Regions from separate parts of the Pseudooceanicola sp. NS-SX9 genome, predicted to be linked through region 3. Evidence: riboswitches for the same ligand, from Rfam matches in the RefSeq annotation. Region 3 holds a riboswitch; each other region holds the start of a gene.
What was found. Region 3 has a riboswitch for cobalamin ahead of AC2ITM_RS19490 (HoxN/HupN/NixA family nickel/cobalt transporter). Riboswitches for the same ligand answer to the same signal wherever they lie in the genome.
Positions count from the first base shown of each region.

Region 1: it holds a riboswitch for cobalamin, as region 3 does, so the genes downstream of both, AC2ITM_RS16035 (energy-coupling factor ABC transporter permease) here and AC2ITM_RS19490 (HoxN/HupN/NixA family nickel/cobalt transporter) in region 3, are expected to answer to the same signal.
Region 2: it holds a riboswitch for cobalamin, as region 3 does, so the genes downstream of both, AC2ITM_RS21495 (glutaredoxin domain-containing protein) here and AC2ITM_RS19490 (HoxN/HupN/NixA family nickel/cobalt transporter) in region 3, are expected to answer to the same signal.
Region 4: it holds a riboswitch for cobalamin, as region 3 does, so the genes downstream of both, bluB (5,6-dimethylbenzimidazole synthase) here and AC2ITM_RS19490 (HoxN/HupN/NixA family nickel/cobalt transporter) in region 3, are expected to answer to the same signal.

Region 1 is NZ_CM170818.1:3,371,292-3,377,024, forward strand. Features, by position in the region: gene AC2ITM_RS16030 (chromosome segregation SMC family protein) at 1-1,988, opposite strand, end outside; cobalamin riboswitch at 2,204-2,426, shown strand; gene AC2ITM_RS16035 (energy-coupling factor ABC transporter permease) at 2,461-3,138, shown strand; gene cobW (cobalamin biosynthesis protein CobW) at 3,222-4,301, shown strand; gene AC2ITM_RS16045 (GNAT family N-acetyltransferase) at 4,301-4,759, shown strand; gene cobN (cobaltochelatase subunit CobN) at 4,860-5,733, shown strand, end outside.
Region 2 is NZ_JBXXRN010000005.1:92,165-97,897, reverse strand. Features, by position in the region: gene nrdE (class 1b ribonucleoside-diphosphate reductase subunit alpha) at 1-1,199, opposite strand, end outside; gene nrdI (class Ib ribonucleoside-diphosphate reductase assembly flavoprotein NrdI) at 1,184-1,591, opposite strand; gene AC2ITM_RS21495 (glutaredoxin domain-containing protein) at 1,596-1,829, opposite strand; cobalamin riboswitch at 1,929-2,117, opposite strand; gene AC2ITM_RS21490 (LamB/YcsF family protein) at 2,245-3,015, opposite strand; gene AC2ITM_RS21485 (TRAP transporter substrate-binding protein) at 3,186-4,172, shown strand; gene AC2ITM_RS21480 (TRAP transporter small permease) at 4,251-4,775, shown strand; gene AC2ITM_RS21475 (TRAP transporter large permease) at 4,775-5,733, shown strand, end outside.
Region 3 is NZ_JBXXRN010000003.1:197,339-203,071, forward strand. Features, by position in the region: gene AC2ITM_RS19475 (transporter substrate-binding domain-containing protein) at 1-517, shown strand, start outside; gene AC2ITM_RS19480 (amino acid ABC transporter permease) at 579-1,286, shown strand; gene AC2ITM_RS19485 (amino acid ABC transporter permease) at 1,306-1,995, shown strand; gene AC2ITM_RS19490 (HoxN/HupN/NixA family nickel/cobalt transporter) at 2,083-3,138, opposite strand; cobalamin riboswitch at 3,236-3,432, opposite strand; gene AC2ITM_RS19495 (MacB family efflux pump subunit) at 3,535-5,538, opposite strand; gene AC2ITM_RS19500 (efflux RND transporter periplasmic adaptor subunit) at 5,552-5,733, opposite strand, start outside.
Region 4 is NZ_CM170818.1:1,796,176-1,801,908, reverse strand. Features, by position in the region: gene AC2ITM_RS08580 (ATP-binding protein) at 1-22, opposite strand, end outside; gene AC2ITM_RS08575 (response regulator) at 64-744, opposite strand; gene AC2ITM_RS08570 (L,D-transpeptidase) at 918-1,487, shown strand; gene AC2ITM_RS08565 (helix-turn-helix transcriptional regulator) at 1,601-2,704, shown strand; gene bluB (5,6-dimethylbenzimidazole synthase) at 2,663-3,373, opposite strand; cobalamin riboswitch at 3,436-3,595, opposite strand; gene AC2ITM_RS08555 (fasciclin domain-containing protein) at 3,742-4,311, opposite strand; gene AC2ITM_RS08550 (ArsR/SmtB family transcription factor) at 4,417-4,740, opposite strand; gene AC2ITM_RS08545 (MFS transporter) at 4,817-5,733, shown strand, end outside.

The sequences.
Region 1 (5,733 bases), on a different replicon from region 3:
AGGGTGTCATGGGCGGCGCGGGCGGTTTCGGCACGGGCCTCGGCCATGTCCAGATCGGCGCGCAATTCTTCCAGCCGGTTCAGCTGCTCAAGGCGCAGGGCGGCGGCCGAGGGGGTGTCCTCGGCGCCGGCGCGGTAGCCGTCCCACCGCCACAGATCGCCCTGGACCGTCACCAGACGCTGGCCGGGGCGCAGGGCGGGGTGCAGCGCCGCCCCCTGATCGGCCGACACCAGGCCGATCTGCGACAGGCGGCGGGCCAGCACCGCAGGCGCGCTGACGTGATCCGAGAGCGGCACGGCACCGACGGGCAGCGGCTGGGTCGCGTCATAGCCCGGCAGTTCCAGCCAGCCCGAGGGGTCGGTCCCGGTGATCACCGGGGCGCGCAGGTCATCGGCCAGCGCCGCGCCAAGCGCCTTTTCATAGCCCGGCGCCACCCGCAGCAGATCCAGCAGCTGGCCGCCCTCGACCGCATCGCGCTGGACCAGACGGGCCAGCGCCGCGACCTCGGCCTGCAGGGCCTTGACCTCGCCCTCGGCCGAGGAGCGCGCGGCGCGGGTGTCGGCCTCGGCGGACTGGGCCTCGGCGCGGGCGGCTTCGGCGGTGGCCAGGGTCTCTTCGGCCTCTTCGGCGCGGCCGCGGGCGATCTCCTCGGCTTCGGCGGCGGCCTCGGCCTCTTCGATGGCATGGGCGGCGGCACCGCGGGCCTCGGCCACGGCTTCGCGGGCGCGGCCTGCCTCGGCCTCGCTGCGGGCCAGCATCTTGCGGCTGTCATCCAGAAAGCGCGTGGCGGACTGGTGGCGGGCGGCCAGGCGCGCGACATCCTCGGTCAGGGTCGACAGATCGCCCTCGCGTTCGCCCAGCACCTCGGCGGCTTCCAGCGCCAGCTCCTGCGCCTCGGCCAGGGCATCGGCATGGCCATCGCCCGCCTTGGCCAGTTCGCGGGCCTCCCAGTCGAGGCGTTCGATCGTCTCGCCCGCGTCGCGGTTCAGGCCCGCCTCGCGCTCGCGGTCGCGCGAGAGCTGCTCGATCCGGCTGCGCAGGGTGGCAATGGCCTGCAGGGCGCGGGCCTGCTGGTCCGACAGGCTGTCGCGCTGGACGGAAAGGCGCTGCAGGATGGCGGCGGCGATGGCCTCTTCCTCGCGCAGGGGCGGCAGGGCGTCATCGGCGCGCAGGCGGGCCTCGGCGGCCTCGCGGGCCAGGCGTTCGGCCTGGGCGGTGTTGGTCGCAGCGCCGCGCAGGGCGGCGATGGCAAGGTTGCGCGCCTCGTCGGCCTCGCGCCAGCGGCGATACAGCAGCATCCCCTCGGCCTGGCGCAGATCGGTACCGATGGCGCGGTAGCGCGCCGCCTGACGCGCCTGACGTTCCAGCGACGACAGCTGCTGGGCCATCTGTTCGACCACGTCATCGACGCGGGCCAGGTTCTGTTCGGCCCCCTTCAGCTTCAGCTCGGCCTCGTGGCGGCGCTGATAGAGGCCCGAGATCCCCGCGGCCTCTTCCAGGATGCGGCGGCGCGCCTTGGGCTTGGCGTTGATCAGTTCGGAAATCTGCCCCTGCCGCACCAGCGCCGGCGAATGCGCCCCGGTCGAGGCATCGGCGAACAGCATCTGCACGTCGCGCGCCCGCACGTCCTTGGCATTGGCCTTGTAGGCCGATCCCACGTCGCGGGTGATCCGGCGGACGATCTCCAGCTGGTCGGCATCGTTGAAGCTGGCGGGCGCCAGCCGGTCCGAATTGTCGATGGTCAGCGCGACCTCGGCAAAGTTGCGGGCGGGCCGGGTCGAGGCCCCGGCAAAGATCACGTCTTCCATCCCGTCGCCGCGCATCGCGGTGGGACGGTTTTCGCCCATCACCCAGCGCAGGGCCTCCAGCAGGTTCGACTTGCCGCAGCCGTTCGGCCCCACCACCCCGGTGAGGCCCGCGTTGATCACCAGCTCGGTCGGGTCGACGAAGCTCTTGAAGCCGGTGAGACGGAGGCGGGAAAAGCGCAACGGAAGGGCCCTTCTACGTCAGGTTGCATTCGGAAACTTGCGACAAAGGTGCGGCTGCGGGGCGGGGCTGTCAACGTCCGGCTTACCCGATATGGGATCGTCCACAGGCTTCTCCCCAAGATATTGCGGGTTTCGGGGGGTATCTTCTGCGGTTTCCCGCCCTTTCCGCGCGGGCAGCGGCGGCAAAGCGCCTTGACGCCGGGGGGGCCTGCACGCCACAAGATATCCCATACGGTTCCCGACACGGCGCCCAAGCGCCTCGGGATGAAACGGGAATGCGGAACGGGTGACCCAACCAGGGGCCTGCAGCCGCAGCCGCCCCCGCGACTGTGAAGCGGAGAGCGCCCTCAAAGACGCCACTGGTCCCTCCGGGCCGGGAAGGCAGAGGAGCGCCACGACCCGCGAAGCCAGGAGACCGGCCGTGTAGAGAAACCGAACCGGCTGTCGGGTGTGACGGCCCAAGGAGTGCGATATGCATATCGAACCGGGGCTGATCAGCCCCGCAAAAATGATCCTGTCCTATGCAACGGCCGCAGGCGCCGGCGCCTACTGGCTGAAGACCGCCGCGGCGGGCCTGAAGGAAAAGGGCCTGGCGTCCCTGGCGGCACGCGGTGCCGTGGCAACGGCGGCCGTCTTCACTTTCTTCCAGGTGCTGCCGCACTATCCGGTGGGCATCTCCGAGGTGCATTTCATCCTCGGCTCGACCCTGTTCCTGATGCTGGGCGCGGCGCCCGCGGCCTTTGGCCTGGCCTTCGGGCTGCTGCTGCAGGGCGTCTTCTTCGCCCCCTTCGACCTGCCGCAATATGGCGCCAACGTGACGACCCTGCTGGTGCCGCTCTTTGCGCTGAAGGCGCTGGCCGACCGGCTGATCCCGCGCTCGACCGCCTATGTCGACATCAAGTACCGCGACGCGCTGGCGCTCTCGACAGCATATCAGGGCGGCGTGGTGCTGTGGGTGGCGTTCTGGGCCTTCTACGGGCAGGGCTTCTCGGCCACGACCACGGCCTCGGTCTTCAGCTTCGGCGGCGCCTACATGCTGGTCGTGCTGGTGGAACCGCTCGCAGACCTCGCGGTGCTGGCCGCGGCCAAGTCGCTGAAGGGCCTGCGCGGCTCGGGCCTGACGACGCCCCGCCTCTACGACGCGGCCTGATCGCGCCTTCCCCCTGTCGCGGCGGGTCCCCAAAGGGGGGCCCGCCGTTTCCGCTTCTGATCCGTTCCCTTCGGGAGGCTTCCATGCCCGCAAAGATCCCCGCCACCGTCATCACCGGCTTCCTTGGCGCCGGCAAGACGACCCTCGTGCGCCACATGCTGCAGAATGCCGGCGGCAAGCGCATTGCCCTCATCATCAACGAATTCGGCGACCTGGGCGTCGACGGTGACATCCTGCGCGGCTGCGGCGACGCCACCTGCCGCGAAGAAGACATCATGGAGCTGTCGAACGGCTGCATCTGCTGCACCGTCGCCGAAGACTTCATCCCTACGATGGAGAAACTGCTGGCCCGTCCCGACCGCCCCGACCATATCGTGATCGAGACCTCGGGCCTTGCCCTGCCCCAGCCGCTGATCCGCGCCTTCAACTGGCCGGCGATCTCCACGAAGGTCACCGTCGATGGCGTTGTCACCGTGGTCGACGGCAAGGCCGTGACCGAGGGCCGCTTTGCCCAGGACGAGGCCGCCGTGGCCGCCGCCCGCGAAGCCGATGACAGCATCGACCACGACACCCCCCTGTCTGAACTCTTCGAGGACCAGCTGGCCTGCGCCGACATGATCGTCGTCAACAAGGCCGACCTGATGAGCGACGCAGAGCTGCTGGCCACCATGGCCACGCTCAGGGACGGCGCCCGCGACGCGGTGCAGGTGGTCTCCTCCTCCATGGGCGCCCTGCCGGCCGAGGTGCTGCTGGGCATGAACATCGCCGCCGAGGCCGACATGGAAGCCCGTCACGAGATCCATCACCATCATCACCACCATGATGACGACGACGACGATGATCACGACGACCACCACGATCACGACCATGACGAATTCGAAAGCTTCGTCGTGCCGCTGCCGGAAATCCGCGATCCCAAGGCCTATTGCGATCACCTCTCGCAGGTCATCCGCACCCATGACATCCTGCGCCTCAAGGGCTTTGCCGCGGTCGAGGGCAAGCCGATGCGCCTGACGATCCAGGCCGTGGGCCCCCGGATCGACCATTACTACGACCAGCCCTTCGGCACGGCGCCCCGCATGACGCGGCTGGTGGTGATCGGCCTCGCCGGTCTCGACCGTACCGCGATCGAGGCGGCGCTTGCGGAACCGGTGACCGCCTGATGGTCACCGTCGAACGCACCGATCCCGGTCACCCCGGGGTCGTCCGCCTGCTCGAGGCCTCGCACGCGCTGATGCGCAGCCTCTACTCTCCCGAGGAAAACCATTTCCTCGGGCACGAGGCCCTGGCCCGTCCCGACATCCGCTTCTTCGCGGCCCGCGACGCCCAGGGCACGATCCTTGGCTGCGGCGCGCTGCAGGTCAAGGACGGCTACGGCGAAGTCAAAAGCTTCTTCACCGACACCGCCGCCCGCGGCCAGGGCGTCGGCTCGGCGCTGCTCGCCGCGATCGAGGCCCAGGCCCGCGCCGATGCCCTGCCCCTGCTGCGGCTCGAAACCGGCGACAAGCTGGCCGAGGCCTGCCGCCTCTACGAACGCCGCGGCTTCACCCGCCGCGGCGCCTTCGGAGACTACCCCGACAACGGCGTCTCCGTCTTCATGGAGAAACCCGTCGCCGCCTGACGGTTCTCTCATCTGACCAGAAATACTCCGGGGGGAGGCAGCCGCAGGCTGACGGGGGGCAGCGCCCCCCTCTCGCCCCGGGCCCCATCCGGACGCCCTCATGCATCTTCTCGCCGCCACCCCCGGTCGCATCGACGACGGAACCGAGGCCGTCGACCTGAACCAGACCCCCGCCGATCTGGTGATCCTCTCGGCCGCCGATACCGAACTCGCGGCGCTGTCGCAGGCCCATGCCGCGCAGCACGACGCCCCCTCCCTGCGCCTTGCCCGCCTGACCGACCTGACCCACCCGATGTCGGTGGACCTGCACCTCGACACCTGCGCCACGAAATCCCGGCTGGTCATCGCCCGGGTGCTGGGCGGCATGGGCTACTGGCGCTACGGGATGGAACAGTTCTCGGCCCGCCTGCACGCGGCCGGCGTCCCCTTCCTGGCCCTGCCCGGCGATGACAAGCCCGACCCCGAACTGCGCGCCCTCTCGACCCTGCCCGATGCCGATTACGACGCCCTCTGGTCCTACCTGGTCGAAGGCGGCCCGGCGAATACCGCGGCCTTCCTCGATTACGCCCGCGCCCTGCTGGAGGAGACGGAAAAACCCGGCCCCGCCGCGCCGCTGCTGCGCGCCGGCCTGCACTGGCCAGGCGAGGCCACGCCCTCCCTCGCCACGCTCCGCGCCCACTGGCATCCCGGCGCCCCGGTGGTGCCCCTGGTCTTCTACCGCGCACTGGTCCAGGGCGCGGGCCTTGCCCCCATCGACGCCCTGACCCACGCGCTGCACCGGCGCGGCCTGAACCCGCTGCCGGTCTTCGTGGCCTCGCTCAAGGATCCGGTCTCGGCCGCCACGCTCGACGACCTCCTGGCCGAAACCGCCCCGCAGGTGATCCTGAACTGCACCGCCTTCGCCACCGGCTCGCCCCATGGCGAGGCAGGCGATGCCAACCCCTTCACGAAACCTTCCGCCAACCGCGCCCCGG
Region 2 (5,733 bases), on a different replicon from region 3:
TCGGAGAGGGCCGAGGGGGTGCTGACCTGCAGGATTTCGGAGCACAGGTTCGACATCGAGATCCGCCCGGCAACCGGGTTCGCGCGGTTCACCGTGTCTTCGAACATCAGGTAGGGATAGCCGCTTTCGAACTGGATTTCGGCCAGGGTGCGGAAGAAGGCGCGGGCGTCGATCACCGTCTTGGAGATGCGCGGATCGGCGACCATCTCGTGGTATTTCTCGCTGACCGGGATCTCGGACAGGGCGCAACCGTAGACCTTCTGCACGTCGAGCGGCGAGAACAGGTGCATGGGCGCGCGGGTGCGGGCCAGCTCGAAGGTGATGTCGGGGATCACCACCCCCAGGCTGAGGGTCTTGATGCGGATTTTTTCATCGGCATTCTCGCGCTTGGTGTCGAGAAAGCGCAGGATGTCGGGGTGATGGGCATGCAGGTAGACCGCGCCCGCGCCCTGGCGCGCGCCCAGCTGGTTGGCATAGGAAAAGCTGTCCTCCAGCAGTTTCATCACCGGGACCACCCCGGAGGCCTGCCCCGAGATGCCCTTGATCGGTGCCCCCTGTTCGCGCAGGTTGCTGAGCAGCAGCGCCACCCCGCCACCGCGTTTCGAAAGCTGCAGCGCCGAGGCGATGCCACGCCCGATGCTTTCCATGTCGTCCTCCAGCCGCAGCAGGAAGCACGAGACCAGCTCTCCGCGGCTTTGTCGTCCGGCGTTGAGGAAGGTCGGGGTGGCGGGCTGGAACCGACCCGAGAGGATCGCGTCGATCAGCGCGAAGGCCTGCTGGTGGTCGCCGCGCGCCAGCACCAGGGCGCACAGCACGGCGCGGTCGGTGAAATCCTCCAGGTATTGCGCGCCGTCGCGGGTCTTCAGCGCGTAGCTGGTGTAGAATTTCAGCGCGCCGAGATAGCTGGAAAACCGGTGGTCATGGGCGCGGCCGCGCGCATAGGCCTGGCGCAGGACCTCCGGGGGATAGGGGGCCAGGGCGGCGGGATCGTAATAGCCTTCTTCGACCAGCCACTGCAGGCGGGCGTCGTCCGAGGCAAAGCGGCGGCTGCCCGGAAGGACATGCTGAAGGATATACTGGCGCGCGGCTTCGCGGTCGGCCGAGACCGGCGGCAGGCCGGTGGCATCGGGCAGGTTCAGCAGGGCGTTGAGGGCGCGGTAGTCGGGGGCGCTCAGCGGCTGGACTAGATCGTCGGGCATGATTGGCTCCAGAAGGTCCGAAGCCCGCGCGAGACGCGGGCGATGTCGATGTCGGTGCCGGCCAGTTCCAGCGTCCACAGCAGCGGCACCTGGCACTTGCGGGCGATGATCCGGCCGGCCAGGCCATAGGTGGTACCGAAGCTGCGGTTGCCGGTGGCGATGACCCCGCGCAGCCCGGCACGGCGGCGGGGATCGTTCAGGAAGCGGATCACCATCGGCGGCACGGCGCCGCGGCCCTGGCCGTCGGCATAGGTCGGGCAGATCAGCACATAGGCCGGCGGCGCGTCGGGCAGGGGGCCTGACGCGCCAAGGCGCAGCGCCGGCAGGCCCAGCCGGGCCACGAAGCGTGCGGTATTGCCGCTGGCCGAGGAAAAGTAGACGAGGCTGCCCATGGCGCTAGGCCAGCCGGGCGATCAGATCGGGGCGAAAGCCGGACCAGCTTTGGGGGCCGGTGCCGGTCGTGGCCTCGACCACGGGTGCCTGGCGGTGGCCAAGGGCGCTCAGACGCGCCAGTGCGGCGGCATCCTGGGTCAGATCGACCAGCCGGTAGGACAGCCCATGCGCTTTCAGCGCACGCTGCGTCGCCAGGCATTGCCGGCAGTCGGGTTTTGAATAGACGATGATCGTCATGGCGCGTCCTTCGGTCAGGACGGCAGGCGGGGACGCGCACGGACCGGAACGCCCAACGCGGCCCGGAGACACTGACACGCCCCGAACCCACCGTTCGGGTCAAATCCTGGGCTCCGGGCAGGTCTCCTGACTTCGCGGGTCGACACCGGCGCTCGCCTTCCCGGGGACACCCAGTGGCGCAAGAGCGTGGCTCGCCGCTTACAGTTGCGGGGGCAGTGCCGGATTTTCACCGGCTTCCCTTTTCACCGCGGAACAATGTCCCGCGACACCTGAAGCATCTATATGTAGATCATTTTCGAATAGTGACGTCAATATGCAGACGCAGCCCAGCTGATCCCAGCCGAAGGCAGGGGCGGGGAGGGGCCTGTTTCGCAAGGCACTGACGGGCATATGACCTTGCGGAAGGCGCTTTGGGTCAGGGGCGTGCGAAGGGGGCGATGCCGATGCCGTTTTCGGCCAGGGCGCTGCGCAGACGGTGCGCCATGCCGACGGCACCCGGGGTATCGCCATGCACGCACAGCGTTGCGGGCGCGACCGGAAGGCGCTGCCCGCCGGTCGTCGGGATGACGCCGTTCACCACCATCTCCAGCACCTGGTCCAGGCTTTGCGCCGGATCGTGGATCACCGCGCCGGGCTGGCTGCGCGGCGTCAGCTCTCCGGTGTCGGTATAGGTGCGGTCGGCATAGATCTCGCAGGCGACGGTCAGCCCGGCGCGTTCGGCGGCGGCATAGGTTTCTGAATAGGGCAGCGAGATGAAGACCAGCCTCGGGTCCACCGCCTTGACCGCGCGCACGCACAGCTCGGCCAGGTCGCGGTCGACCGCCGCCATGTTGCCAAGCGCGCCATGGGTTTTCACATGGGTCATCGCGTGGCCCTCAAGCCGCGCCATGCCCTGCATCGCGACGATCTGGTAGACCAGCTGCGCCTCCAGGTCCTCGGGGCGCTCGCCCGAGATCCGCCGCCGCCCGAAACCGTAGAGATCGGCAAAGGACGGATGCGCCCCCACCGAGACGCCCTTTTCCCGGGCCATCCTGAGGGTGCGCGCCATCACGACCGGATCGCCCGCATGAAAGCCGCAGGCAATGTTGGCGGTCGAGACCAGATCCAGCATCGCGGCATCGTCGCCGACGGTGAAGGCGCCAAAGCTTTCGCCCATGTCGCAGTTGAGGTCGATCGTGCGGTCCATCCTGAAGTCCCTGTCATTCGCGCCTATTTGCGCAATTATTGTGCGGAATATTGGAAAGTCCGGCGGATACCCGGGGTAAATCCGCCTGAAACCCTTAATTCGGGATACCGCCGGTGTACTGAAATCTCAAGCCTCCCCAGCGAGGCGATTCCAGCAACAGGGAAAACAGCATGAAATTTGCACGCAAAGTGGCACTGGCCACGCTTCTGGCTGCCGGTCTGGTCGCGCCGGCGATGGCGGAAACCAAATGGGACATGTCGGTCGTCTGGCCGGATGGCAACTTCCAGACCGAGGACGCAAAGGCCTTCGCCGACAAGGTCCGCGAGATGACCAAGGGCGATGTCGACATCACCGTGCATTCCGGCGGTGCGCTTGGCATCAAGGGGCCCGAAGGCATGGCCGCGGTGCGCGACGGCCTGGTGCCTGTGGGCGAGATCCTGATGAGCCAGCAGGTGGGTGACGTGCCTGCTCTGGGTGCGGAATCGCTGCCCTACATGGCGCCGACGATGGCGGACCTGGCCTTGCTGCACAAGTTCACCCGCCCGATGATCGAGGCGGCGGCCGCCAAGATGAACCAGAAGCTGCTGTATATCGTGCCCTGGCCCGGCCAGGCGGTCTATACCAAGAAGCCGATCAAGACGCTGGAGGACCTGAAGGGCCTGAAGATCCGCGTCGTCGATGCCAATGGCCAGGCCTTCTTCAAGGCGCTTGGCGCGGCCCCCGTGCAGATGCCCTGGGGCGAGGTCGTCCCGGCGCTGGCGGCGGGCACGATCGATGCGGTGACCACCTCGTCCTCGTCGGGCGTCGACGGCTCGTTCTGGGAATTCATGAAATACATGAACACCTTCAACTGGCAGGCCTCGTCGGACATCCTGACGGTCAATCTGGATGAATGGAAAGCACTGCCCGAGAAGGACCAGAAGGCGATCGAGGCCGCCGCCGCGCAGATGGAAGGCGAATTCTGGCTGAACTCGCATAACGAGGACGCCAAGAAGCTTGCCATCCTGAAGGACCACGGCGTCGAGATCACCGCCCCCTCCTCGGATCTGAAGGCCGAGCTGATCGAGAAGGCCAAGCCCCTCTGGGCCGATTTCGAAAAGCGCGTGCCCGAGGCCGCCCCCTATATCGACACCTACCTGACGGTGCGCGGCAACTGATCCCCGCCGCCTGACCGTGTGGCCGGCCCTGCCTCTCCCTCCCGGGGCCGGCCCTTTTTCCTTCCGACCGGAGACCCCATGTCCCCCTCCCGTTTCGATACCTTCATCCGGCCCGTCGACTGGCTGAGCGGGCTGGCCAACGTGCTGGCCGCGCTGTGCCTGTTCGGGATCTTCCTGCTGGTCGGCGCCGAGATCGTGCTGCGCAACCTCTTCCTGACCAGCCTCGATTTCTCCTGGGATGTCTCGGCCTACCTGATGGGGGCCTCGTTCATGCTGTCGGCGGCCAGTGCGCTGAAAAGCGGCTCTCATGTGCGGGTGACGGCCCTGCGCGAGGTGCTGCCCGAGGGGCCCGCGCGCCTTCTGGATGTGGCGGCCTGCCTGGTGGGGCTGGTGATCGCGGTGGCGCTGGCCTGGGCGCTTGGCCAGGCGGCCTGGCTGTCGTTCCTGCGCGGCTCGACCTCGGCTTCGGTGGTGCGCATTCCGCTGGCCTGGCCGCAGGGCGTGCTGACGCTGGGCACGACCCTTTTGTGCCTGCAGATCGTGGCGCAGCTGCTGCGCCTGCTGCGCGGCGAGGCGCTGGCCACCGGCGAGGGGATCGAATGATGCCGCAGATCGTCCTGACCCTGGCCGGGCTGCTGGCGGCGCTGCTGGCGGGCGGTGTCTGGATCGGCCTGGGGCTGATCGGCACCGGCGCCGGGCTGATCAGCCTGTTCCGCCCCCATATGCCCTTCGAGAAGCTGCTGGCGCAGCAGGCCTTCAACGTCCTCTCTTCGGCCGAACTGCTGGCGCTGCCGCTCTTCATCCTGATGGCCGAGATCCTGTTCCGCACCAAGATCTCCGAGGCGCTCTTTACCGGGCTTGCCCCCTGGCTGCGGCGGGTGCCGGGGCGGCTGGGGCATATCACCGTGCTGGGCTGTTCGCTGTTCGCCTCGGTCTGCGGATCCTCGGCCGCGACCACGGCCACCGTCGGGCGGATCACTGCGCGCGAACTCATTGCCAATGGCTATGACCGCCAACTGGTCACCGGGTCGCTGGCGGGCTCGGGGACGCTGGGGTTCCTGATCCCACCCTCGACCATCATGATCATCTACGGGGTGATGGCGCAGACCTCGATCCTGAACCTGTTCATGGCGGGCATCCTGCCGGGGCTGATCATCGCGCTGTCCTACATGGGCTACATCGGCATCCGGGCGCTGCTGAACCCCGATCTGGTGGGCCCTGCCGGCCCCTCGACCAGCCTGATGTTCAAGCTGCGCGCGCTGAAGGATCTGGGCCCGCTGCTGGCGCTGATCGTGGTGGTGATCGGTTCGATGTACGGCGGCATCGCCTCGCCGACCGAAGCGGCGGCGGTGGGTGTCGCAGGCGCCATCGTGCTGGGCTTCGTGCAACGCACCCTGACCTTCGCGGGGCTGCTGGAGGCGGGGCGCGATGCCGCCAACAGCTGTGCCATGATCGGGCTGATCATGGTGGGCGCGATGTTCCTGTCGACGGCGCTCGGTTATCTGGGCGTGCCCGGCTACATCGCCACCGCGATCGAGGGCTGGGGCCTGTCGCCCTTTGC
Region 3 (5,733 bases):
CAACCCGACCCGCGCCAAGCAGTTCATGATCCCCGAGAACCCGATCGGCGCCTCGATGATGAAGATCTACGCGCGCTCCGACAGCGGCATCAAGACGCTGAAGGATCTGGTCGGCAAGAAGATCGTGCCCGTCAGCGCCGGTGGCGGCGTCTACAAGTTCATGACCCAGTGGCAGAAGGATAACCCCGACTACAAGGTCAAGGTCACGGCCTCGTCGGCGGGTGTGCCCTATCCGAACCGCCTGCAGGAAGTGCAGGACGGCAAGTATGACGCGCTGATCCTGCCGTCGAACCTGGGCGAAGCCACGGTGATCGCGCAGCAGAAGCTGGACATCACCGCCTCGGAACCGGTCGTCACCAACAACACCTACATCCTGATCCACCGCGGCAAGGAAAACGAGCAGCTGGTGGCCGATGTCAACAAGGCCCTGGGCGAGCTGCGCGAGGATGGCACGCTCGACAAGCTGTCCGAGAAATACTTTGGCGAGGACGTCGCCAAGTACATGAAGCTGGACTGATCCGACGCGCCGGTCCCCCAGGGGACCGGCCCCCCCTCTCTCTGGAAAGGAGTGCCAGTCCGTGGACCTGAGCACGATGCTCCCCGAGCTTCTGTCGGCGCTGCCGCTGACGCTTGCCATCATGTTCGTGGCCATGGCCGCGGGCTTCTGCCTGGCGCTGGTCGCGACGGTGTTGCGGATCCGCCGGATCCCGGTGCTCAGCCAGCTGGCCGATCTTTACGTCTCCTATGCGCGCAGCGTGCCGGTGGTGCTGCAGCTGTTCGTGGTGTTCTACGGGCTGCCGGTGCTGTTTTCCGCCTTCGGCATGGCCGACATCTTCACCTCCAACGTGGCGGCGATGGTGGGCCTCAGCCTTTATCACGGCGGCTACCTGTCCGAGGTCATGCGCCCGGCCTATCTGGCGGTCGAGAAGGGCCAGCACGAGGCCGCGGATTCGCTGGGCTACACCTTCGTGCAGAAGCTGCGCCGCACCATCGGGCCGCAGGCGGTGCACATCGCGCTGCCGGGCTATGGCAATGCCATCATCTACCTGATCCACAACGTGGCGCTGGTGATGTACATCGGGGCCGCCGACGTCATGGCCACCGCCCACCTTGTGATGGAACGCGACTACAACCAGTATCAGTTCGAAACCTACCTGGTGCTTGCGGTGCTCTATTCGCTGCTGTGCCTGATCGCCTGGGCCATCATCCGCCTGTTCGAGCGCCGCTCGGCCCGCTACGTGACCGGGGGCCCGCGTCTGGCGGTGCGTCCCTCGGCCGGCGTCTGAGACGGAAAGGACCTGATCCATGTTCGATGCTTCCATCCTTCTTCCCGATTTCCTCAGCATCCTGTCGGCCGTGCCGGTGACGCTGGCGATGGCGGTGACGATCTTCATCCTGTCGACGCTGCTGGGCGGGGTGCTGGCGCTGTGCGAACACCGCCGCATCCCGGTGCTGCGCCAGCTGGTCACCGCCTACAAGGTCGCCTTCAAGGGCGTGCCGATGGTGGTGGTGATCTTCCTGGCCTATTACGGCCTGCCCGACGCGCTTGAGTTCCTGGGCAGCCTGGTCGGCATCGAGACCACCGGCCAGATCCCGAACTGGGTGACGCTAGTGCTGGCGCTGGCGGCCTGCGTCGCGGCCTTCCAGGCCGAGGTGATCAAGGGCGCGCTGAATTCCTTCGACACCGGCCAGTCGGATGCGGCGAAATCGCTGGGCTACAGCGGCTGGCAACTGTTCCGGCGGGTGATGCTGCCGCAGATCATCGTCTCGGCGATCCCGGACCTGGCGAATTCGGTCATGGTGATCATGAAGGCGCTGTCGCTGGGTTTCGCCATCGAGGTGATCGACATCTTCGCCCAGTCGCAGCTGACCGCAGCGCTGAACTTCTACTACCTTGAGGCCTTCGTGGTGGCGGTGGTGATCTACATGGTCATCGCCTATCTGGTCACCCAAGGCGCGGACCGTCTGGAAAGCCACCTGCGCCGCCGCAGCTGATACCCCCTGCCCCGAAAAGGCGAAGGCCGGCCCCCCTCCGGGGACCGGCCTTTTGCATTCGGGCGGGGGCATGTCCCGCGCCGGGCGTCAGCCGGTGCGGACCTCGACCTCGTCCAGGCGTTTCAGGCGGTAGATGGCCCAGGACACCGCCCAGGCCAGCAGGAAGGTCGCGATGATGGCAAAGCCGAGGTTGTTGAAGTTGTCGTCCAGCCCCGCGACCAGCGACCAGAAGCCACCCGTCAGATGGAACTGTTCGCGCAGCAGGCCCAGGGTCTCGACCCCGCCGATCAGCACCGCAACCAGGATCGAGACCAGCGTGATCGTCATGTTGTAGTAGATCTTGCGCATCGGCTTGACGAAGGCCCATTCATAGGCGCCCAGCATCATCACCCCGTCGGTGGTATCGACCAGCGACATGCCCGCGGTGAACAGCGCGGGAAACACCAGGATCACCCAGATCGACAGGCCGTTGGCCGCCTGGGCCGCGGACACGCCGAAAACCGCGACCTCGGTCGCGGTGTCGAAGCCCAGCCCGAAGAGCACGCCCAGAGGGTACATGTGCCAGCTGCGGGTGACAAAGCGGAAGGCCGGGCGAAAGAGGCGCGACAGCAGCCCGCGATTGCCCAGCAGCATGTCCAGGTCTTCCTCGACATAGGTGCCACCGGCGCGGATCCGGCGGTAGTTGCGCCAGATCGACAGGAAGATGGCGATGTTCATCGCCGCCACCAGCAGCAGGAACAGCCCCGAGACCAGCGTGCCGATCACCCCCGACACGCCCTGGAAGGCCGGGAAATCCCCCAGCACCGTCGCCGCCACCGCGACCGCCGTCGCGGCGATGATGACGACGCTGGAATGACCCATGGCAAAGCAGAAACCGACCGTCACGGGCCGCTGGTTCATCTGCATGAGCTTGCGGGTCACGTTGTCGATCACCGCGATATGGTCGGCATCGACGGCATGGCGCAGGCCCAGCCCATAGACCACCAGCGCGACCCCCAGCAGCGTCGGCTGGTTCCAGAACGCGACCAGCGCCCAAAGCCAAGCGCCTGCATTCATCGCCAGCAGCAGCGCGTAGATCGCGATCAGCCGCGGACGCAGCTCGGGCGCGGTTTCGTTGAAAAGACGGGACAAGGGGCTTGGCATTGGTCCTCCTCTGCCTGACGCATCCGGTGTCATAGCAGAGAAGCCGCGCCGCACCCATGCGACCCTGGCGTTCCGGGACACCCCGCCCGAAACTTCCACCGTGACGTTTGCGATGGCAGGTCTCCTGGCTTGCGGATCGACGCCGGAACCGGCCTTCCCGGGTCATGGCCCAGTGGCATCATCGGTCCGGCTTTCCGCCTACAGTTGCGGGGGCAGCCGCGGCATGGCGCCCAAAGGCACGGCACCGCATTCCCTATTCTCCCCCGAAGGGGAACCATCACCGTCTCTATGCGCCAGGATGACCGTCGGATCAATGCCCCGTGGCCGCGCCGGCAGGGCGGCGCCGGCAGGGATTGATCGACCCCCGGCCAGGGCGCCCTGGCCGGGGATGCGGGCCTAGCGCGACAGCGCCACCACCGGATCCAGCCGCGAGGCGCTATGCGCAGGCAGGTAGCCAAAGACCACCCCCACCAGGCTGGAGCTGGCGAAGGCCAGCAGAATCGTCACCGGCGAGTAGATGAAGGCATAGTTCGGCTGGAACAGCGAAATCACCGGCCCCGCCGCCAGCGCGATGCCGACGCCGATGACGCCGCCCAGCAGGCAGACCAGCACGGCCTCCAGCAGGAACTGCACCAGAATGTCGGCCTGCCGCGCCCCCACGGCCATGCGCACGCCGATCTCTCCCACCCGTTCCGAGACCGACACCAGCATGATGTTCATCACCCCGATGCCGCCCACCACCAGGCTGATCACCGCAATGGCCGCAATCAGAAAGGTCATGGTCTCGGTTGTGCTGGTGATGGTCTTGCGGATGTCGTCGGTGTTCAGGATGTTGAAATCAACCGTGCCATGGCGCCGCTTCAGCAGGTTCGACACCGCCTGTTCGGCGCTGTCCATGTCAACATCATCCGCCACCCGCAGGGTGATCGAACGCAGCGAGCTGCTGCCAAGAAACCGTGATTGCACCGTGGTATAAGGCAGGTAGAACGACGGGTTCCCCGACGAGCCGAAGCCGTTGGCCTGGGCCTCGACCACGCCCACGACGCGCATGGCGACCTGGCCCACGATGACCACCTGGCCCAGCGGATCGACATGCAGCGGATCGAACAGCGCGGTCTTGGCATTGCCGTCGATCACCACGTCCTGGGTATAGTTGCGCACCGCGCTTTCGGTGAAATACTGCCCCTCGACCAGCTTGGTGCCCTTGACCGAGAAATAGCCCGCGCCGACGCCGTTCAGCAGGGCGCTGGCCTCCTTGTTGCCAAAGCGTGCCACCCCCGAGGTCGAGACCGTCGGCGTCACCGCCGCCACATAGGGCAGCGCCGCCAGCGCATCGGCATCACCGACCGACAGCGTGGTGATCCGCCCGGAATGCGGATCGCCGAAACCGCGCCCGGCGAAGATTTCCAGCGTGTTGGTGCCGAGGTTCGAGATGTTCTTCAGCACCATCTGCCGCGAGCCCGCCCCAAGCGCCACCACGCAGACCACCGAGGCGATGCCGATGATGATCCCCAGCATGGTCAGCACGGTGCGCAAACGGTGCGCGTTCATCGACCGCAGCGCCATCAGGAAGGCTTCGCGCAGGCGGTCGCGCCCCTGACGCAGGTGGCTGGCAAGGCCGGCCGCGGGCGCGGTACGCAGCGGCGCCGCATCGGTCTGCGTGGCGGGCTGCGGCCGGAAGGCGGGGTTGGCGCGGTCGTCGATGATCACGCCGTCGCGGATCTCGATGATGCGTTCGGCCTGGCGGGCAACGTCCATGTCATGGGTGACGATCAGGATCGTGTGCCCCTCGGCGTGCAATTCGCGCAGGATGCGCAGCACCTCGTCGCCGCTCTGGGTATCAAGGGCGCCGGTGGGTTCATCCGCCAGGATCACATCGCCGTGGTTCATCAGCGCCCGCGCAATGGAAACCCGCTGCTGTTGGCCGCCCGACAGCTGGCCGGGGCGGTTGCGCAGACGCTCGCCCAGGCCCAGCCTTTGCAACAGGCGCCCGGCGCGGTCATGGCGCGCAGGCCCCGGCAGGCCCGCGTAGATCGAGGGCATCTCGACATTGCCGAGGGCCGTCAGCTCGTTCAGCAGGTGGTAGCGCTGGAAGATGAAGCCGAAGTGGTCGCGGCGGGCCGTGGCCAGTTCGTCCGCCTGCAGCGCCGAGACATCGCGGCCGAACAGCCGGTAGCGCCCGGCGCTTGGCGTATCCAGGCAGCCGATCAGATTCATCAGCGTCGACTTGCCCGACCCCGAGGCACCGACGATGGCCACCATCTCGCCGCGGCGGATCGTCAGGTCGACGTCGCGCAGCACCCAGGTTTCGGCATCACCCGCCGGATAGACCTTGCCCAGGCCCGAAAGCTCGATCACGGCATCGGGGCGGGCGGCGGCAGGGGCGTCTTGCGATTGCATGTCCATCATCGCCTCACGGACGCGGCCCGCCGGGGCCGCCACCGCCCATCGGCCCGCCCATGGGCGAGCGCATCCGGGTATTGCTGCTGGTGCTGTCAGAACCGCCCTCGCCCAGCACGACCGTCTCGCCCTCGGTCAGGCCCGAGGTGATCTCGGCCTGGCTGAGATCATCAAGGCCCACCGTCACCTTCTGCG
Region 4 (5,733 bases), on a different replicon from region 3:
CGATCCAGACGACGGCCGACAGCCAGACGGCGCCGGTGGCCAGGCACAGGATCAGGATCAGTCTCAGCCGGATCGAGATGGCACTGCCTCCGCCGCAACGCGGTAGCCAAGGCCCCGCACGGTTTCGATGAAGCCGCGCCCCAGCTTGGCGCGCAGCTTGTGGACATGGACCTCGACGGCGTTGCTGTCGATTTCCTCCTGCCAGCCATAAAGGCGGTCTTCCAGATCGCCGCGCGACAGGATGCGGCCGGGATGTTCCATCAGCGCCTGCAGCACCGCGAATTCGCGCCGCGAGAAGGCCAGAGGCTCGGCCCCGCGGTGCCCCGACAGCGTGGCAGGGTCGATCGACAGGCCGTTCCAGGTGATCCAGGCCTGGCTGCGGCCGTCGCGGCGGCGCAGCAGGGCGCGCAGACGCGCCGCCAGTTCCTCCAGGTCGAAGGGTTTGCCCAGATAATCATCGGCCCCCAGGTCCAGCCCCGCCACCCGGTCGCGGACCCGGTCGCGGGCGGTCAACAGCAGCACCGGCAGCGGGTCGCCGCCCGCGCGCATCTCGCGCAGCAGATCCAGGCCCAGCCCGTCGGGCAGCATCACGTCCAGGATCATCGCATCAAAGCGCGCGGTGCGCAGGGCGCTGCGGGCCTCGTCCAGGGTGCCCACGGGATCGGCCGTGAAGCCGCACAGCCGCAGCCCCACCTGCAGGCCATCGGCCAGCACCGCATCGTCCTCGACGATCAGGATCCGCATCTTGCCTCCGTCTACACCGCCACGGGATCGCGCGCCGGGCTTAAGGCAGTCTTAAGCCCCGGGGGCGGGGGCCGCCAAGGCCCCGGGCAAGACCCCGCCGGTGCGAGGGGCGCCTTAAGGCTGGCTTAAGGCAGGAATGCAGAACCGGCCTCATCGAGCAGAAAGGACAACGGATGACCCCTCTTCTCAGCCGGCGCCGGGCGCTGATCACCGCGGCCGCCGCCGCCACAGGCGTGGCGCTGCCGGGGCTGGCGCGCGCTGCCGGCACCACGCCTCAGGGCGCGCGGCACAATATCTCCAGCTTCATGGCCCAGGACTGGCGCGACCATTTCGACAGCCTGAAGACCGGCGCCATTGTCGCCGATACCGAATCCCGCGCCCTGCACTACTGGAACCATGACGGCAGCGATTACCGGATCTACCCGACCTCGGTGCCGATGTCGGCCGACCTGACCCGGCGCGGCTACACCCGGATCGTGCGCAAGAAGGCGGGGCCCTCGTGGACGCCCACACCCTCGCAGCTGGAACGCCACCCCGACTGGAAGCCAATCCCCCCCGGCCCCGAGAACCCGATGGGGCTTTATGCCATGTACCTGACCTGGCCCGCCTATGCGATCCACGGCACACCCGACACGCGCAAGGTGGGGCGGCAGTCCTCGGATGGCTGCATCGGTCTTTACAATTCCAAGATCAAGGAGCTGTACGATCTCTGCCCGCTTGAGATGCAGGTGCGGGTGATCTGAGGCACCCGGGCGCCCCCGCGCGGCATGGCTGCGCAGGGGCCCTCCGGGATATTGACACGCACCGGGAGCGTTTTCATCCTCTGGCGCAGGTCCATCGCCACGGAGCGCCCCGGATGCCGCCTCGTCCAGCCCGGCCCCTCAGCCATCACGAGATCTACGACGCGGCCCTGGATGACGCGCTGTTCGATACGCTGCCCGCACGGATGGCGGCGCAGATGAACGTGCCCTCGGCGGTGTTTTTCTGGATACATCCCGGGGATTTCCAGGAAATCAGCGCCGATTCGATGCCCGACATCCACGCCTATTACGCCGAAATGCTGGAGCATGACCTGTGGATGCACCAGGTCACGGACGATCTGGCGGGCATCGGCGCCGTCCGGCTGTCGAAATTCGTGTCGGCCCAGACCTACCGCGACAGCGTGATCTACAACGAATTCGTCCGCCGGACCGGCCAGGACCGGTTCTGGTGCCTGGGCATGGTGCAGGACACCCGCGACGGCCGGGTGGTGACGGCACTGCACAAGGGGCAGCGGGCCGAAGATTTCTCGGACGAGGAAATCGCCTGCCTGCAGCATGTCAGCCGCGACCTGGAACGCATGCACGGCATCCGCCGAGAGCTGGCGCGCAGTGCCGTGCACCGCATCGCCGCCGCCGATCACAGCCTGGAAGACGGCGCCCCGATGTACGAGCTGGACCACGAGGGCCGCCTGCTGCGTCTGAACGGCCCGGCCGAGGCGCTGCTGTCGCTGCATCCCGGCCTGGTGCTGCAGCACCGCCGGGTGCTGATGGCGGGCGGGCGCGCCGGGGCGGTGCGCTTTGCCCATGCGGTGGGCGCTGCCACCCGCGACCGCCCCGAGGCCGCGATGCTGGACCTGGCGCCGGCGCGCGCCGCCGACGGACGGCTGCTGCCGGCGCTGCGGCTGAACCTGCTGCCCCGCACCGAGGGCGGTCGGCGGGTGCTGATCATCGTGACCAGCGACACGCCTGCGGCCGTGGCCGCAGCCCTTGCCGCGCCGCAGGACCATCCCGGGCTGACGGCGCGCGAACGCGACGTGCTGCGCGGGCTGGTTCAGGGGCGCCGCCGCGACCAGCTGGCCTATGATCTGGGCATCACCGTGCCGACGGTCGACCTGCACAGCGCCAACCTGCGCCGCAAGCTGGGCGCGCGTACCCTGCTAGAGGCCGTCGCCATCGCCTGCAGGCTGCACCTGGTCTGAGGGCCAGCGGTCTTCAAAGATCATCTGCTCAAGCGGCAGGCGGCTGCGCCAGCCGTGGATTTCCAGCTCGGGGGCGGAATACAGCTCTCTGACGCGGCCCAGGCACAGATAGGCCACCGGCACGACGTGATCGGGCAGGCCCAGGATCGCGCGCAGCTCGTCGTCATGGAAGATGCTGACCCAGCCCACCCCGATGCCCTCGGCGCGGGCGGCCAGCCACAGGTTCTGCACCGCGCAGACGGTGGAATACAGATCCGTGTCCCGGCAATGCGTCCGCCCCAGCACCACCTTGCCGCCGCGCGTGCGGTCGCAGGTGATCAGCAGGTTCAGCGGCGCGTCCTCGATCCCCTGCAGCTTCAGCTTGGAATAAAGTTCGCGCCGCTCGCCCTCGAACATGTCGCGGGCCTCGTCATTGGCGCGCTCGAAAGCGGTGCGGATGCGGGCGCGGACCTCGGGGCTGCGCAGGATCAGAAAGTTCCAGGGCTGCATGAACCCCACCGAGGGCGCCGCATGGGCCGCCCCCAGCAGCCGCATCAGCACCTCATCGGGGATGGGGTCAGGCAGGAACTGGCTGCGCACGTCGCGCCGTTCGTTGATCGCGCGGTAGACCGCGTCGCGTTCGGTTTCGGAAAAGGGACCTGCCGGCCGCAGCCCGCCTGGTAGCATCATGACGTAACCCCCGTCTGACAACATGCAGCCCTGGGTGCCGTCCGCGCACCCGGGCCCGTCCTGCCTGGCCGGTCTTCTGACTTGGCTTCGCCCCGTGCGGCGCCTTCCCGGCCCCGGGGGCCAGTGGCATCGTGCCGCCCGGTCCACCTTACAGCGTTGGGCACGTCGCGGATTTGCACCGCGTTCCCGATTATCCCCCCCATAAGAGACGGGGCACCAGACCCTTTCGGGATACGCCAGGCCCCATGCTGCGACAAGGGCCCAGCCATCGGATTTCGTGCAGACCCCACGTCCGCCCAGGCCACACAAACGGGGGCGCAGATGGCGCCCCCCGTGGTCATCGCCGTGGTCATCGCCGTCAGGCTGGATCAGCCGGCCTGGCCCAGCGGCAGCAGCACCCGGTCGATCACATGCACCACGCCGTTCGACTGGTCGACATCGGCGGTGGTCACGGTGGCGACGCGGCCGTTCTCGTCCTTCAGCTTCAGCGCGCCGCCTTCCATGTAGGCCTGCAGCTTGCAGCCCCCCACCGTCGGCACCACATGCATCCCGCCATCATCCGAGATCATCCCCGCGATGGTGGTCGAGAACGCCTCGGCCGCCACCACATGGCACAGCAGGATCTGCTTCAGCTGCTCCTTGTGCGAGGGCATCAGCAACTGGTCCATCGACGCCTTCGAGATCATCGCGAAAGCCTCGTTCGTCGGCGCGAAGACGGTGAAGGGCCCCGGGCCCATCAGCGTTTCGGCCAGCCCTGCCGCCTGCACCGCCGCCACCAGCGTGGTCAGGTTGGGCGCGGCGCTGGCGTTCTCGGCGATGGTCTTGTCGGCATACATCGGCGCGCTGCCCACCATCGGGTTGTCGGCCATGCCGGCCGCCTGCACGGGACCAAGGGACAGCGCCGCCAGCGTGGCGGTCAGGGCGAATGTCTTGAACATGGGATCCTCCTCCGTTGCTCCGGTCGCCTGCAGCGCCGGAATGCAAGGGATACGGGAGAAGATGCCCGCCGGTTCAATCTTTCCGAAAGTTTTTGTCGGCCCCCCTCAGGGGGCGGTCAGCACCGCGTCCAGCAGGCCGGGAAAGCGCCGGTCCAGCGCCTCGCGGCGCAGGCTCAGCAGGCGGCCGCGGCCCTGGGGTTCGTTGCGGATCACGCCCGATTCGCGCAGCACCTTGAACAGGTGGGATTTCGTCGATTTCGCCACGTCGGGATCCATCAGATTGCAGCGCGCCATCAGCACCGGCCCGTCGCGCAGCTGCCGCACGATGTCCAGACGTGCCGGATCACTGAGCGCAAACAGCACCTGCGTCAGAACAATCGCCTCTTCCGGCGGATGGACAAGATCGGGGCTGGTGTTTTCCGTCGACATGGTTCGAATATACTTGAACCTTCGCGGGAAGGGAACTAGGCAATGGTTCGAAACATATCGAACCATTGAGGCCCTCATGCCCCTTTCCCCGACCTTCCCCATCACGCGGGACCACGCGGGCTTTGCCATCGTGCTGACCGGCAGCGCGCTGATGATGGCCAGCGCCAGCGCGCCCTCGCCATTCTATCCGCTGCTGCAAAGCCAGATGGGATTTTCGGCCTTCATGATGTCGGCGGTCTTCGCGATCTATGCGCTGGTGCTGCTGGCGACGCTGCTGGTGCTGGGATCGCTGTCGGACCACCTGGGCCGCCGCCCGATCCTGAGCGCGGGATTCGCGCTGCTGGCCGCGGCCTCGGTGGGCTTCGAGATCTCGGGCACCGTCACCCAGCTGCTGTGCGCACGGGCCTTGCAGGGGGTGGCCTGCGGGCTGCTGATGTCGACGCTCTCGGCCACGATCACGGATCTGGAACCGCCCCGTCTGCCCGGCATCGCGGCGGTCTGCAATTCGGTCATCCCGCTGGTCGGACTGGCCCTGGGGGCGCTGGCCTCGGGCTTTGCGATGGATCTGCTGGTGGCACCCAAGGCGGACATCTTCCACGGTCTTGCCGTCATCAGCCTGGTGCTGGCAGTGCTGATCTGGGCCCTGCCCGAGACCTCGCCCCGGCACGAGGGGCTGTGGCAGGCGCTGCGCCCTCAGGTGGGCCTGCCGGCGGCGGTGCGCGGACCGTTCTGGAAAGGGGCACCGGCGCTTTTTGCGGGCTGGGCAACGGGGGGGCTGTACCTGTCGCTGGGGGCGCTGATCGTGGGCCATGTCTTCGGCATCCACAGCGTCGTGGTGCAGGGCCTGGTGGTGACGCTGCTGTCGGGCATGGGGGCGCTGTCGTGCTTTCTGGCACGGCGCTACAGCGCGCGTCAGGTGGTGCTGTTCGGCACCTCGGCGCTGGCGCTTGGCACGCTGGGCACGCTGGCAGGCGTGCTGGCGGGCAGCCTGAC